DNA from 4 places in the Parabacteroides caeci genome. Region 4 is predicted to be linked to each of the others. Evidence: riboswitches for the same ligand, from Rfam matches in the RefSeq annotation. Region 4 holds a riboswitch; each other region holds the start of a gene.

Region 1 (4,254 bases), on a different contig from region 4:
AACTGGCATTGAAAAACGGAGCGCCGGTAATTGCCCTGAATGATTCGGGTGGTGCCCGTATTCAGGAAGGGGTCAGCAGTCTGGCCGGATATGCTTCCATTTTCTATCAGAATACGATGGCCTCGGGAGTGGTTCCGCAGATTTCTGCGATCCTCGGACCTTGTGCCGGAGGAGCCTGCTATTCGCCTGCGTTGACCGATTTTATTTTTATGGTGAAAGAAAAAAGCCATATGTTTATCACCGGTCCGGACGTGGTCAAGGCGGTTACCCATGAAGAAGTAGGAAAAGAAGAATTGGGCGGTGCTTATACACATAGTACCAAGAGCGGTGTTACTCATTTTATGTGTGATACGGAAGAAGAAACATTAATGAGTATCCGCGAATTACTCGGTTTTCTTCCGGCCAATAATATGGAAGATGCCCCACTTGTTCCTTGTACGGATGATATCCGCCGCGAAGAAGAATCGTTGCAGGAGGTGATTCCGGATGATCCGAATATTCCTTATGATATAAAAGATATTATTGAACCGGTGGTGGATAATCACTATTTCTTTGAGGTAATGCCGCATTTTGCAAAAAACATCGTAGTCGGTTTTGCCCGTTTAGGCGGACGTACGGTCGGTATCGTTGCCAACCAGCCGGCATTCCTGGCAGGTGTGCTGGATATCGATGCTTCGGATAAGGCGGCTCGTTTCATCCGTTTTTGCGATTGTTTCAATATTCCGCTGGTTACTTTTGAAGATGTACCCGGTTTTCTTCCGGGATGTACCCAGGAGCACGACGGTATTATCCGCCACGGCGCGAAGATCGTCTATGCTTATGCGGAAGCGACCGTACCTAAAATCACGTTGATTACCCGGAAAGCCTATGGCGGTGCTTATATCGTTATGTCGAGCAAACCGACCGGTGCCGATGTTAATCTGGCTTACCCAATGGCGGAGATTGCCGTTATGGGAGCAGAAGGGGCTGTTAATATCTTATATAGAAAAGCAACCGGAGAAGAGAAAGAGCGGGCTATGAAAGAGTATGCGGAAAACTTCTCTAATCCCTACCGGGCCGCTGAGCAAGGATTTATCGACGAGATTATCATGCCGCGGCAGACTCGTTTCAAGCTGATACAGGCGTTGGAGATGGCAAAGAACAAAAGCCAGAGCAATCCGCCGAAAAAACATGGCAATATGCCATTGTAACGATTTGATTTTGTTGTTAGAATTATGAATGGTAAATCCCTGTCGACCGTGAGGCTGGCAGGGATTTCTGCTTATGTCATAGTTTTATAAATAAACAGGAACGTAAAAGTTTAAAAAAACTTGTATTTATCATATTGATTTTGTCTTTTATTTTGTAGCTTTGCCTCCGAATTGGTTTCGTGTTGTCTGTTCGGATGATACGGATTAAAAGGGAATCGGGTGTAAATCCCGGACAGTCCCGCTGCTGTGAAGCTCTAATAACATCCTGAAAACAACTTATGCCACTGACATGTGTCGGGAAGGCTTCAGGATGGGAGTCAGTCAGAAGACCTGCCGTTCGTTAAAGGCTGTTTTTCCTCGTGGGTTAGGGAAATGGTTCGAAAAGAATATTAATTCTAAATTGTATGAAAATCATGGAGAAGCTTTGTTCGCGTTGTGGCGTGGAGTTTTGCTGTGCCTCAAAAGTGATTGACTATGGAATGGATTCATGAATTATTATGGGGAGAAGGTATCGGACATTCCATCCTTTTACTGTCTCTGGTTATTGCCATAGGGATCCAACTTGGGAAAATCAAAGTATTTGGGATTTCTCTGGGGATAACCCTGGTATTGTTTGTCGGCATTCTACTGGGACATTTTGGGTTTACAATCAATCCGTCTGTCATTCATTTCTTTAAAGAGTTTGGATTGATCCTGTTTGTTTATTCAGTCGGCATGCAGGTCGGACCCGGTTTTTTCTCTTCTTTTAAGAAAGGGGGGATGACTTTGAATGGTCTGGCTTGCGGAATTGTCTTTCTCGGGGTTATGATGGCCTTGGTGATACATTTTGTGACAGGAATCCCTATTCCGACGATGGTCGGTATTTTATCGGGTGCAGTGACAAATACACCGGGACTGGGGGCTGCTCAACAGGCATTTAGTGATATGACGGGGGCTTCCGATGATACGATTGCATTGGGATATGCCGTTGCTTATCCGCTGGGAGTCGTCGGTATCATCCTTTCCATGTTGTTTGTCCGGTATATTTTTCATATAAGTTTTGACCAGGAGACGAAAAAGCTGGAAGAAGAGAATAATGTGCATAATAGTGAGGCTACACCTATATCGCTGATAGTGAAGAATCCGGCTCTTTTTGGCAGGAAGATAATGGAGCTTGCCGCCCTGTTGGAGCATAGGGAATTTGTCATATCCCGTATTTGGCGTAACAAGACCAATAAAGTGGACATTGTTACCGGCAGTACGATTTTGGAAGAAGATGATAAAATATTCGTGATCACGACAGAACATGATGCGGAAACTATAAAAACCTTTATCGGTCAAGAGATAGAGATGGACCGTAAACAATGGATTCCCGCCGAAAGTGCTTTTGTCAGCCGCCGCATTTTGGTGACAAAGCCGGAACTGACGGGCACTAAACTGGGGGATTTGCAGTTACGCCGTTTGCATGGTATCAATGTCACACGTGTGAATCGTGCCGGAGTGGAACTGGTAGCAACACAAGGTTTGCAATTGCAGGTTGGCGACCGTGTAACCGTAGTTGGTAGTGAACTGGCTGTCGATAAGGTGGGTATGATATTGGGTAATTCGATGAAACGTCTGAATGAACCGAACCTGATTCCAATATTTATCGGTATCGCTTTAGGTATTATTCTGGGAAGTATTCCAATTAGTTTCCCAGGGATTCCTCAACCTATCAAGCTGGGTTTGGCAGGTGGTCCGTTGGTTGTCGCTATCCTGATCAGCCGTTTCGGATACCGTTATAAACTGGTTACTTATACTACCCAGAGTGCCAATCTGATGCTCCGGGAGATTGGTATAACCATGTTCCTTGCCTGTGTCGGGCTGAGTGCCGGGGATGGTTTTGTGGATACTATCGTGAATAAAGGCGGATTTGCCTGGATTGGTTACGGTTTTATTATAACAATGCTGCCTTTATTAGTCATCGGATTGATTGGCAGGCATTTTTTTAAACTGAATTACTATACGTTGATGGGATTGCTGGCCGGCAGTACGACGGATCCTCCCGCTTTGGCTTATGCGAATGCAACGGCGGGAAATGATGCTCCGGCAGTAGGTTATGCTACAGTTTATCCGTTGACAATGTTTTTACGTGTACTAACTGCCCAATTAATGATATTATTCTTCTATTAAGTATTAGATTTGGTTGTTAGAAATTGTTCAATAATAATTTTAAAGCCAGGAGCCCCGCCGAAGTGATTCGCCGGGGCTTCGATTTTTTATTGATTACTGATGATGTAAAAGATTATTGACCGCTTCCTCCCATAATATCCAGCAATTCATTGGTGATGGCCTGCTGGCGGTTTTTGTTGTATTGCAACGTCAGTTCCTGGATCAGGTCGTTGGCATTGTCGTTGGCTGTCTGCATGGCAAGCATGCGGGCGGCATGCTCGGAAGTGACAGTGTCGAGCAAGGTCGTGTAGATGTTCAGATGGAGCACTTTGGGGAGCAGTAAGGCAAGCAACTGTTCGGCAGACGGCTCCAGAATATAGTTGCTCGAAGCACTTTCCGGGTCTGCTTCCGGTAAGGAAACCGGAAGGAAAACCTTTTCGGTCAGTATCTGCTCCGCCATATTCTTGAAATGATGGTAGAGTAGTTCCACCCGGTCGACCTGGGTAGAGATATACAACTCCATCAGGGCAGTTGCCAGTAGCGAAGCATCCTCGTAGGCCGGTTTGTCGCCGATCGTAAGGAAGCTATCATTGGTTTGATAACCCGCTTTATGCAGTTCGTCCGCCACCTTTTTACCGACCGGATAAATGCGCACGGTTATACCGTCCGCCTCATACCGGTGGAGACGGGCTGTTAACTCTTTCCATATGTTCGCATTGAAAGCGCCACACAACCCGCTGTTGGAGGAAAAAGCGACGATAGCCACCTGTTTCACCTCACGAACAGCTGCGTAGGGCGAACTCATATCGCTTTCAGCCGACAGCGTGCCCCTTAATATGGCGCTCAGCTTACTCTCGTATTCGAGCATATGTTCGACAATCGTCTGCGTATGATGCAGTTTGGCAGAAGACACCATCCTCATGGCGGAGGTGAT
Region 2 (4,254 bases), on a different contig from region 4:
AAATTCCGATGTTTGTCCACCAAAAACTCAATGGTACCAGCACCGGAATAGTTGACAGCTTTTGCCGCAGCAACAGCCTTTTCACCCATATTTTTTCTTAACTCGGGAGTAATGAACGGAGACGGACTTTCCTCCACGATTTTCTGATTACGACGTTGAACGGAACATTCACGTTCGCAAAGATGGATTACATTCCCGTGATTGTCACCCAATACCTGAAATTCGATATGATGAGGTTCCTCTACGAATTTCTCCAGATAAACTGTGTCGTCACCAAAAGACGATAACGATTCCGAACGGGCAGAATGATAAGCTTCCACCACATCTTCTTCTTTATAGCTCAGTCGCATCCCTTTTCCTCCGCCTCCCATAGAGGCTTTCAGCATAACGGGGAAACCGATTTCCTTACATATCCGAACGGCTTCGGCAGCATCCTGCAACGGTTGTTGCGTTCCCGGAACAACCGGCACACCAGCCTCGATCATCCGCTTACGGGCTGATATCTTATCGCCCATCGCCTCCATCGTCTCAGCAGCCGGGCCAATAAAAATAATATTTTCCTCTTTACATCTGCGGGCAAAAGCTGCATTTTCCGAAAGGAAACCATAACCGGGATGAATGGCATCGGCTTTATGAATTTTTGCCGCTTGGATAATCTTTTCAATATCCAGATAACTATCTTTTGATGCAGCAGGCCCTATCAGGCAGGCCTCATCAGCATAAAGTACATGTCGTGCCGCCCGGTCAGCTTCCGAAAAAACAGCCACAGACTGTATTCCCATCTCCCGGCAGGAACGCATCACACGTACGGCGATCTCGCCACGGTTTGCAATTAATATCTTCCGTATCATATCAATGCTTTAAATGTTTATAACGGGGATTCACCTCACAGGCATAGAAATATTTCTTGATCTCATTCAAACAGGAGTTGCACAAACATCCCGGATAATGGACCTTCACATAAGCAAGCTGGAGTTCATCCAATTTCACAGGCACACAATGACAGGCGGATATATCATCTACCCGACAAACAAAAGAGCCCCCACAACGCGGACAATCTTTCTCCATAAATCTGATAAATTTAGAATAAACAATCATTTCGAACCCGTATCCTAACCCACGAGGATATGAGCCTTTAACGAACGGCAGGTCTTCTGACTGACTCCCATCCTGAAGCCTTCCCGACACATGTCAGTGGCATAAGTTGTTTTCAGGATGTTATTAGAGCTTCACAGCAGCGGGACTGTCCGGGATTTACACCCGATTCCCTTTTAATCTGTATTTCCAGAATCAAAAATACAGAACCATTTCGGTGCAAAACTACAAAAATAAAAGACAAAACAATGATATAAAATAAGTTTTTTATACTTTTGCGCCCCGGTTTAGGTTTATCGCCCGTTTTTCCGCCAGCAAAAAGAAACATTCCGGAATAAAATCCGGTTCATATATAAAAAGTACGACATGAGTAGAAATGAATCTTTGCTACCCGTAGCCAAATTCATCGCAGAGTACTCCGCCCATATGATGGGATGCGGGGTACACACATCCCGGGTAGTCCGGAGTTCCAAACGAATAGGAGAAGCATATGGCGCTGATGTTAAAATCAGCATTTTTCAGAAAAATATTATTCTGACGATCTCCGACAATGATACGAAAGAAACATACAGCGAGGTGATCGATATCCCCGCTCTTCCGATAAGTTTCGAGAAGAACGCCAAACTGAGCGCTCTGAGTTGGGAAACGTATGACAAACATTTGCCGTTGGAAGAATTAAAAGATAAATATGAGAAGATTATCGCCAGCCCGCATATCGATCCGCTTTTCGTTCTGATACTGGTGGGCTTTGCCAATGCCTCTTTCTGCCGCCTGTTTGGGGGAGACATAACCTCGATGGGGATTGTCTTTTCTGCGACTATCACCGGTTTTTTCCTGAAACAACAGATGCAGATCCGGAAATTCAATCATTACATAATCTTCGTGGTATCGGCCTTTATTGCATCGCTTTGTGCCTCTACAGCGTTGATATTCGACACGACCTCGGACATTGCACTGGCAACGAGCGTCCTGTTCCTGATACCGGGCGTACCGCTGATCAATGGGGTTATCGACATTGTCGAAGGGTATATACTGACCGGTTTTGCCCGGCTGGTCAATGCGCTGATGCTGATTATCTGTATCGCGATCGGGCTTTCTTTCACATTAATGATGGTAAAAAACAATTTGATATGATAGTATTGGATATTCTTTTAGACGGACTTTTTGCAGCCATTGCAGGTATTGGTTTCGGTGCGATTTCCGACCCACCCATGCGGGCATTTCCTTACATTGCCTTGCTGGCTGCCGTAGGCCATGCCTGCCGATTCTGCCTGATGACTTTCTTCGGGGTGGATATCGCTACCGCCTCCCTGTTCGGGGCATTGGTGATCGGATTCGGAAGTTTGTGGCTGGGAGGCAGGATTTACTGCCCGATGACAGTGCTTTATATCCCGGCTTTATTGCCGATGATCCCAGGCAAATTTGCCTACAACATGGTTTTCTCGCTGATCATGTTCCTCCAGACGATGGACGAACCGGTACAGAAAGCGAAATATATTGAAATGTTCATGTCGAACGGTTTCGTTACCTTCACCGCGATCTTCATGCTGACGGTCGGTGCGACACTGCCGATCTTCCTCCTGCCGGGTAAGGCTTTTTCATTAACACGACGCAAATAAAATCATCAGCATACGAATAACTCTATGGAAATTTTCTGGAAAACGATAGGACTCTACAATGCAGCAACCTGGGAATGGCAACTGGGAATTATCCTGATCGGGATAATACTGACCGTCCTGCTGACCCGCAACCCTCAGCCGTGGGTAAAGAACGGAATGAAAATCTATCTGATTGCCGTCTATCTGTGGATATCAGTCATCTACTACTACATCTACTGTGCCGAGCGCAGCTACAACGAAGTGATGGCCTTATTCTGGGCGATCATGGCGATACTATGGGGATGGGATGCCTTGTCAGGATACACCACTTTCGAACGTACCCGCAAATATGACTGGTTAGCGTACTTCCTGTTTGCCATGCCGTTTATCTATCCGCTTATATCGATGGCACGGGGACTGACTTTCCCGGAAATGACTTCGCCGGTCATGCCTTGTTCGGTCGTTGTTTTCACCATCGGACTCCTGTTGTTCTTCTCTAAGAATATCAACATGTTCATAATCCTGTTTCTGACACACTGGTCGCTGATCGGCTTGTCGAAAACATATTACTTCAATATCCCGGAAGATTTCCTGCTGGCCAGTGCTTCCGTCCCGGCGTTATATCTTTTCTTCAAAGAATATTTCGCCAACAACCTGCACACCGGCTCGAAGCCGAATGCGAAATATGTAAACTTATTACTTATCCTGGTCTGCGTTGCCATTGGGATATTACTGACGACAACCATGTTTATCGAATTACTGAAAGACAAATAGCAATCCGAATAAGCAATTATAGATATTTCGTACCATCAACAGACAGGGCGATCGACCGGAATCGCCCCTGTTTTTTTCTGTTTTTTTGCATAAACAATTGATACATTTCACATTATACCCCATTATCACCAAACAGCCTTTTTGGGAAAACTTTTTATCATCAAAACCTTCAAAGTTTTCCATTTTTACAAATATCGTATCTGATTTACAAGAGTTTGACATAATTTAACCCGTTAAAAGTTTTCCAAAAAGAAAACCATATAATAATTGAGCATACCTTTGCAGAAGAATAAAAAGTAATACACCAATACAATTATCATGATTCAGACAGTTATCAAAAGGGATGGACGTATCGTCGGATTTAATGAGGAAAAAATAGTAACGGCGATCCGTAAAGCGATGCTGCATACGGAAAATGGAGAAGATTTGCAGTTGATCCGACAGATCACGGATCATATTTCATTCAAAGGAGAACCGCAAATGACAGTCGAAGCGATTCAGGACGCTGTCGAACTGGAACTAATGAACAGTAGCCGCAAGGATGTGGCTCAGAAATACATTGCCTACCGCAATCAGCGCAGTGTTGCCCGTAAAGCAAAAACCCGCGATATGTTCCTGGAAATCATCAATATCAAGTCGAACGACATTACCCGCGAAAATGCAAATATGAACGCAGATACCCCCGCAGGTATGATGATGAAATTTTCCAGTGAGACGACCAAACCGTTCGTTGACGATTACCTGTTGAGCGAAGAGGTAAAAGAGGCGGTTGCCAACAATTACCTGC
Region 3 (4,254 bases), on a different contig from region 4:
TTGTCGTAAGCCGTTTCATCGAGGAAGTTGGTACACTCCAATGCGATATTGTAGCGATCATGCTTCCATGAGTAAGTAGCATTGGCATTGCAAATGTGTTGCGAGGGAATACGCGCCTTTGTATCACGGTTGCCATAGGCTTCCCAGGTCAGAAAATACCAATGTACCCACTGGAACGTACAACCTAACCGCAACTTGCCGCCTTGTTGCCAAAGGTTACGGAACGTATAACTTGCCTCCGCACTGCCGAACAGCCAGGGACGGTTAGGCACAAGGTTGTTGTAGGTGGCAGAAGGCTTGCCGTCTTCCTTATACTTCTGCTGGTCGCGGGCATCCTGGTAACTGACATTAGCCATGAGTTGCAACCGTCCGTCCCAGTCGTAGCTGACTTCACCTTCCACTCCTTTGATATGAACAGCGGGATCGTTGACATACTGCAACATACCTTCTTTTTCGATAACGGAAGTTTGTATATAGTTGTCCACATAACGCAGAAAACCGTTTGCCTCGTAATAGACGGTATGACGGGCGGCCGGACGCCATGTCCCGAACAAGGCTAAATTAACATTGTTACTCTTCTCCGGCTCTAACGCCACATTGGCATAGACAGTCGTTCCGTTGCCTAACAGTTCCCGGGCAATAGGCAAACGTACACTATGCTCGTATGAAATCTTTACCGCCAACGGGTTGAAGAACGTATAACGCAGTCCGGCTCCGTATCCTAAATAGTTTTTCGTAGTCGAACCTTGTACCTTGTCCGAGCCGGTTACGGTGGATTGATCGGTCTGCCGGATATTGGGATGGTTCACGTAGTCTTTGGCAAAGAATACATTCTGCATCTTGCCGTCGAAAAGCGATTGACTGTAAGTCAGTCCGACGATATGTTTGGTTACCGCATCGTTAGACGGCTCGAAACTCTGGTCTAAATCGTCGTAGCGGTCGTTGCCCGTCCGGCTCAGATTATAGTTCAGGTTAAAGCCGTGATGCTCATTCAGCTGATAATCCAAATTGGCACGAGCAATAGTCAGCGGACGCTTATAGTGACGTATGGAGCGTTCGCCGCCACGGATTTCGTTGCGTTGACTCACGATGTAGCCTCCGTCCCAATAATATTTACGGTAGGCGGTATCAATGGTGATGGAATGATCCCATGTGTGTGACAAGGTCGCCTTCAATGTCATGTTTTCTGTGAGAAAGTTGCATTTGTTGTACCGTGCCGACACATTCCACGCATCCGAATTACGCTCCGCCATGCCATACACTTTGGTCTGTACGGAGCCGGTTTGCAGTTCCTTGTCTGTTTTGGAATAAGATGCCGACACAAAGAATTCGTCCGCCCAAAATTTGCCTACCATTCCTGCTTCTATCTGTGCTAAAAGCGAAAAATAACCGTCATGGAAACGTTTGGGATTGCCATAGATGAATTGGTCGCCAGTCTCGTCACGCATCTGAACATCCTTCATCCGGTAGTCATTTTTCGAATAGTTGATGCCAACGGTAGGACGCACAATCAAGCCTGTGCGTTGTTCCACAAACAGTGCATTCAGGTCGGCACTGTGTGTATGAAAGGAACCAATACTGTAAGATGCATCCAGAAAGTTCTCCTTCTCCGCCTTGGTAATAATGTTGACGGCACCGCCCAATGCATCCGTTCCCAACGAAGCAGGCACTACCCCTTTATAGATCTCCACCCGGTCAATCAGGTTGACAGGCAGATTGGCAAGCGTCACATTACTACCCTTACTGTCCAAAGGCACGCCATCGATGAAATAACGGACAGAATTACCCGATAACCCGTTGATGGAAAGATCAAAATCGGAACCGACTCCTCCTTCTTCCCGGACCTTTATTCCAGTCGTCCGGTTCACTATATCAGTCAGATTCTTCAACGAGTTGATCTGCGATTTTACATCAAGGGCATTTACAGAGAAAGCACCTTCCTTGATCTTCTGTGTTTTCGATTTGCCATACACCTCGACTGTGTTCAGGGTAACGGAATTTTCAGCCATAACGAAATCGAGCGTCTTGTTCCTGCGGATATCGAGAGTTGTTTTTATTGTATTATAGCCCAGTAGGGTAATTATAAGGGTATGTTTTCCTGGTTTCATGCTTAGTGAATAGCGCCCCCGGTCGTCGGTGTATGTCCCTGCCGTCGTATTTTCGATGGCAACAGTAACCGTAGGAAGCGGAGCACCATCTTCTCCCCTCACCTCTCCGGACAGCGTGACCCTGTCTTGCGCCGCCAGACTTACAGGGAACAAACAAATAAACAACAAAAATACATGTATGAAACCTCTCATTCCATCAAAAACATTATATATTAACGACAGGCTTTCGATAAAACTGAACGGAACACATGAACAGCCAGAACTCTCTACAGGATACAACCAAGTCCTTACTTACATGTTTTTCAGCCTTATTCCTCGAAAGCTTAAAACTACTGATTCTGGCAGGTCTTCTGACTTACTCCGTCATTGAACGTCCTTCCCATTCATTGCGAACAGTGGATTGAGTTGTGTTCAACGACTTTGGCGGAGCTTACAGCAGCGGGTCTGTTCAGGATTTTCACCTGATTCCCTTTTCATCACTTTTCCGTAGAACTGGATTTGTGACACCAAAACCGGGGACAAAGGTAAAGATTATTTTTAAACAGTACCCTATTTTTTATAAATGATCGTAGATTTGTATTAATGGAACGAACTATTCTTTACTTTTGTCAGCAGAATATAATTACATAGCAAACATTTAATAATATGAGCAATTCATTCAAGCCGGCAACTTTGTGTGTGCAGGGTGGCTGGCAACCTAAAAAAGGAGAACCGCGCGTTCTGCCTATCTATCAGAGTACTACCTTCAAGTATGAGACCAGCGAACAGATGGCGAAACTGTTCGATCTGGAAGAGAGTGGTTATTTCTATACCCGTCTGCAAAACCCGACCAACGATGCCGTTGCATCCAAGATCGCCGCTTTGGAAGGTGGTGTGGCAGCAATGCTGACTTCATCGGGACAGGCTGCCAACTTCTTTGCCTGTTTCAATATCTGCGAAGCCGGCGACCATATCGTAAGCGCAACCGGTATTTATGGCGGTACATACAATCTGTTGTCCGTTACCCTGAAAAAGCTGGGCATCGAATGTACATTCATCAACCAGGATGCCAGTGAAGAGGAGATCAGTAAGGCGTTCCGCCCGAATACAAAGTTATTGTTCGGTGAAACGATCTCCAACCCGGGAGTGATGGTACTGGATATTGAAAAGTTTGCCCGTATCGCTCACAAACATGGCGTTCCATTGATCATCGACAATACATTTGCCACACCGATCAACTGTCGCCCATTCGAATGGGGTGCCGATATCATTACGCATTCTACGACCAAATATATGGACGGACATGCGACTGCCGTCGGAGGTTGTATCGTCGACAGCGGTAACTTCGATTGGGAAGCGCATGCAGACAAATACCCGGGTCTCTGCCAGCCGGATGATTCTTATCACGGCCTGACTTACACAAAGACATTCGGGAAACTGGCATATATCACTAAGGCTACCAGCCAGTTGATGCGTGACCTGGGTTCTATCCAGTCTCCGCAAAATGCTTTCCTGCTGAACCTGGGACTGGAAACATTGCATCTACGCATGCCGCAACATTGTAAAAACGCACTAGCCGTAGCTAAATGGCTTCAGAATTGCGACAAAGTAGCCTGGGTAAACTATCCGGATCTGGAAGGAAATAAATATTACGAACTGACAAAGAAATATCTTCCGAACGGTTCATGCGGTGTCCTGTCATTCGGCTTGAAAGGCGGACGCGAGGTATCTATCAAATTTATGGACAGCCTGAAACTGGCAGCTATCGTTACTCATGTGGCCGATGCCCGTACTTGTGTGCTTCATCCGGCAAGCCATACGCATCGCCAGTTGACCGACGAACAATTGAAGGAAGCCGGTATCGCTCCGGACCTGATCCGTTTCTCTGTCGGCATCGAAAGTGCGGACGATATCATTGCGGATATCGAGCAGGCTTTAAATCAGTAATCAATAGTTATTCAACAGGAAATCGTATTGTATAGAATACGGTTTCCTATTAAACATAATGAACTCCGTTTCCAGGAGCTCATTAAAAACAAAACCCCGATGGTATTAAATACCGCCGGGGTTGTTTTTTGTCCATTTCCTCCCTTCGCAGGGATACTCATGGATGAACTTTATTTTATTTTTATTACTAAAATTACGCTTCCAATCTGTTCGCCTTCAC
Region 4 (4,254 bases):
GTCTCCTTTATTCAACAGGAAGTTCTGTTGAAGGGAGTCAAAGATGTAACACATGGCAGCTGTACCACCCTCGGTGGCAAACAAATCGAATTTACCTTTGGGCGGCCGGTTGTTACATAATGCCTGATCCAGATAATCACGCACCAACACTTCCGTATATTTCAAAATACGGTCGGGAACAGGATACTGGTCACCGATCACACCTTCTGCCCATTCATGTACCAGGTCGTTTTCATCAACATCCTTTACACGTACCATATAATTATAGGTATCACGTAAAAGTTCGGAACCCGGTACCCCCTCATGTTTGTCAAGAAACTCTCTGAACCGATAGGCGATACTTGGTTTCTGGGGAATGCCGGCAAGACCAACCATGCCGTCTTCCAGTTTAACCCCGCGACGGCATTCTTCCAAGGCGAACTGGCCGAGCAGGAAAAAGGCTTCGCGTGGCGTGGTAGCAATCCAGTTCGGGTTGCCACGACCGGCATTCAACATGATGTGGGTACTCTTGCGGGCACTCTCGTCGGCTAACCGGATCAGTATGTCTTTTAATTCGAACGGACTGATCTCCGACATTTTCTTTTCGTATTCACGGGTGACTACGATTTTATTGTTTTCTTCCATATTATATATAATGTATAATTATTAATTTCTATTTTTATCAGATATGAGTGTTTGTTTATAGCAACTGGTTGTACCTGGCTCCCCTCTCGAGAGGGGGAAGGGGGTGTGTTATATCCCCGCCATACAACCACCATAATCAGAGTCACTTGACTATTACAGGTTCATTTGCCGTTTGCTTCAGCTGACGGTTTACAAGTTGTTTCTCTCTTTTGGCTTCAGCCACATTTCTCCTAGATAGAAAACTGTAAGAAATAGGACTAAAGTCTAATGAGATAGACCATTTACTAATCCGTCAGCTGAAGCAGACGGCAAATAAACCTGTTACAAGGCTTGTTTTATTGACTGGCTTTAACACACCCCCTACCCCCTCTCAAGAGGGGAGCCAGGTACAACCAGTCAATAAACAGATAGTTCAATTATTTCTATATTTACATTAGCAAGATAATCACCACTCCCCAGATAATCAGCAAGGTGTTACCGACAGCATAAGTAACTGTATATCCTAACGCCGGTGTTTGGCTTTCCACCGCATCTTCTATCGCACCGAGGGCGGCTGTTGTCGTTCGTGCTCCTGAAGTACAACCCAGTGTAATGGCTGGATGGAATTTAAAGAGATAGCGGCCCATCAGGACACCGGCTATCAGCGGAATGGTCGTAGCCAGCGCTCCGATAATGAACAGACTCACGCCTACTTCTTTGAAGCCGGTCACAAAACTCGGTCCGGCCGTAATACCGACTACGGCAATGAACATATTCAGCCCTACATTATTTAATACCCACAAGGAAGGTTCAGGAATACGTCCGAATGTCGGGTGTTTGGAGCGAAGCCATCCGAATACCAGTCCTGCAATCAATGCCCCGCCACTCGTACTCAGGCTGATCGGTATATTTCCGAAATGTACCACCAACGAGCCGATCACGCCACCGATAAAGATTCCCAGGCCGACAAAGATCATATCCGTCTGGTTGGTCGGTCGGTCGGCATAACCCAAAGTTGCAGCCGCGGCATTCACCTCCATCTTGGTACCTACCAGTTCGAGCATATCGCCCGGATTAATTTTTGTCGCAGCCAGCACAGGTATATTGACACCCGCACGTTTGATACTTTTAATGCTGACGCCGTGCATCACCTTTTCACTGCGGAGACCGGCTATAGTCATTCCCGAAAACTTCTTACGGGAGATCAGCACGGGCAATGTCTCTGCCGGGAAGTCCAACAATTCAAGGTCGTTCACTTCGTCGCCGATCCAGTCTTCTTCTCCAATCACAAATTCACGGCGACCGCTCAACACCACCTCGTTCCCTTTCTGAAGCATCAGGTCCGGTTTCACATCATACACTACATTACTGATACGTACGCGTTCCACAAACAGACGACGCCCCTGCCCTTCCAGATAATCTTCCAGTTCCTGTACGGTCTTGCCCGCCCCGAACCAGTCATTACTGATCTTATAAGCCCGAAAAGTGATGGGACGTGCTGCCGGCATAAAACCGGGTTGCTCGCTTTCGTCGTCAGTACCCATCTTTGCTTCCAGTTCTTTACAAGCCTTCTTTACCGAAGGCAGTCCGCCCAGCAAACGGGGAGCCACATCGCTCATCAGCCACGCAGAACCGGCCGTACCGAAAATATAACAGACGGCATAAGTCACAGGCATCACATTGATTATGGATGTTTTGTCCGCCGCACTCAGCCCGCTCTGATTGATCGTATCTTCCGCTACCCCCAGCACCGCAGAGATTGTCTGCGAACCAGCCAACAATCCAGCCGCTTCTCCTGCATTATAGCCCATCAGCTTGGCAAGCAAAAAGGGAACAAACAGAGAGAACAAACACATCAGTACGGCAAAAAGCATCTGCGGAAGTCCCTCCTTTTTCAGCCCACGGAAGAACTGCGGACCGACACTATATCCCACGGCAAAAAGGAACAGAAGGAAGAATACGGATTTAATAGGTGTCCCGATATCGATATGCAATTGTCCGATTAATACACCGACCAGCAATACGCTGGTAACTGTTCCCAAAGAAAATTTACCTATCTTAAATTTACCTATCCAGAAACCGAAAGCCAGTGTCAGAAAGATAGCCAGTTCCGGATAGTGTTTGAGCAAATCAGCAAACCACTCCATATATACAATTGTTTGACGTTAATAATAAGACATATTCCATGTCCGGTTTTATTGTGGTAAATGGAACACAATCCATGGGAAAGTTGTTGCGGGAGATTCAATTAAGAGATTATAAAAGCTCCCTTATTTTAAATAAATTCCTATCTTTGTCCCGCTTTGGTGATACGTCAGCCTCCGGTTGCCGTATAAAAGGGAATCCGGTGAGAATCCGGAACAGTGCCCGCTACTGTTAAGCCCGCTATAAAAGGAAAACATGCTTACACCACTGTCCGTGACAAGGATGGGAAGGTCGTTTTCCGGGCAAGTCAGGAAACCTGCCAGACAGATAAATCCGTTCTCCCGGGGCCAGGAGGGCTATTATGAACATAAAACAAATCTCTTTCAATGAAAAAGAAATGTCTGCTGACAGCCTTTCTTGTAGGTTGTTCAATGAGTATGTCTTTTGCACACGGTATGTTGCAGGAGGCAGTGACCGACATCCCTGCCAGGGCCGTTCCCCACGATGACGGCGAAGGAAATTTTAAACCCTCTGACCTGTTTGCTTCTATGCAGGCAGGCGATAAGGCCGCTCTGCTGATGGTCCATTTTGGAACCACCTACGACAAAACACGCCAACTGACGATCGACGCCATCAACAACAAAGCGAAAGAAGCATTCAAAGGTATCGAAGTACGCGAAGCCTATACCTCACGCATCATTATTCGCCGCCTGAAAACACGGGGTATCGAAAAACTCAACCCCACTGAAGCACTGAAACAACTAAAAGCGGATGGTTTCACCCATATCTTGATCCAGTCTACGAACATTATTGAAGGTGTAGAAATGGAATCCCTCCGCAAAGATATCGCCTCACTGGAAAAAGAGTTCAAGGATATCCGTATCGGAAACCCGCTGCTGTACACTCCCGAAGATTATGAAAACGTCATTGCAGCTATTGTCCGGAAAGGAGCCAAGGAAGGAGCTACCGTCCTGGTGGGACACGGCACCTACACTCCTTCGACTGCACAGTATGCCATGACCGATTATATGTTGAAAGCAAAAGGCTATACTGATTATTATGTTACAACGATAGAAGGTTATCCCACTTTCGACGATATGCTTGCTAAGCTTGAAGCTGCCAAAGTAAAGAAAGTCATGCTGATGCCTTTCATGTTCGTTGCCGGTGATCATGCTAATAATGACATTGCAATCGACATGAAAAAAGAACTGGAAGATAAAGGCTATGAAGTTTCCATATTTATGCAAGGATTAGGACAAAACATAGATATTCAGAATATATTTATCGAACATGCAAAGTTTGCGGCTAAACATAAAATGATTAATATTACAGAAAAGAAGAAACAATTATGAATAATTAATGTTTTTAACAAAAATGATGCGAGTATCGTGGATAAGAAAATATAGATTTATATTTTAATTCACATTATTCGCATTATATTCTCCTATTTATATTTAACTAATCAATATTATATATATATTTGTAGATCATATGATATATAATGCA

The links. A riboswitch is a leader RNA that binds a small molecule or an ion and turns the genes downstream of it on or off. The one in region 4 is predicted to bind cobalamin.
Region 1: it holds a riboswitch for cobalamin, as region 4 does, so the genes downstream of both, NBH15_RS05965 (putative transporter) here and NBH15_RS18925 (sirohydrochlorin cobaltochelatase) in region 4, are expected to answer to the same signal.
Region 2: it holds a riboswitch for cobalamin, as region 4 does, so the genes downstream of both, NBH15_RS05985 (cysteine-rich CWC family protein) here and NBH15_RS18925 (sirohydrochlorin cobaltochelatase) in region 4, are expected to answer to the same signal.
Region 3: it holds a riboswitch for cobalamin, as region 4 does, so the genes downstream of both, NBH15_RS23020 (TonB-dependent receptor) here and NBH15_RS18925 (sirohydrochlorin cobaltochelatase) in region 4, are expected to answer to the same signal.

Annotation. Positions count from the first base shown of each region.
Region 1 covers NZ_JAMOKT010000008.1:63,030-67,283, reverse strand. Annotated here, with positions in the region: gene NBH15_RS05970 (acyl-CoA carboxylase subunit beta) at 1-1,190, shown strand, start outside; cobalamin riboswitch at 1,346-1,542, shown strand; gene NBH15_RS05965 (putative transporter) at 1,665-3,341, shown strand; gene NBH15_RS05960 (F0F1 ATP synthase subunit gamma) at 3,454-4,254, opposite strand, start outside.
Region 2 covers NZ_JAMOKT010000008.1:68,851-73,104, forward strand. Annotated here, with positions in the region: gene accC (acetyl-CoA carboxylase biotin carboxylase subunit) at 1-851, opposite strand, end outside; gene NBH15_RS05985 (cysteine-rich CWC family protein) at 853-1,068, opposite strand; cobalamin riboswitch at 1,128-1,325, opposite strand; gene NBH15_RS05990 (threonine/serine exporter family protein) at 1,462-2,229, shown strand; gene NBH15_RS05995 (threonine/serine exporter family protein) at 2,226-2,714, shown strand; gene NBH15_RS06000 (DUF6064 family protein) at 2,739-3,467, shown strand; gene NBH15_RS06005 (anaerobic ribonucleoside triphosphate reductase) at 3,786-4,254, shown strand, end outside.
Region 3 covers NZ_JAMOKT010000060.1:20,838-25,091, reverse strand. Annotated here, with positions in the region: gene NBH15_RS23020 (TonB-dependent receptor) at 1-2,300, opposite strand, end outside; cobalamin riboswitch at 2,432-2,634, opposite strand; gene NBH15_RS23015 (O-acetylhomoserine aminocarboxypropyltransferase/cysteine synthase family protein) at 2,754-4,034, shown strand.
Region 4 covers NZ_JAMOKT010000041.1:49,019-53,272, reverse strand. Annotated here, with positions in the region: gene NBH15_RS18935 (bifunctional aspartate transaminase/aspartate 4-decarboxylase) at 1-624, opposite strand, end outside; gene aspT (aspartate-alanine antiporter) at 1,053-2,750, opposite strand; cobalamin riboswitch at 2,891-3,086, shown strand; gene NBH15_RS18925 (sirohydrochlorin cobaltochelatase) at 3,204-4,100, shown strand.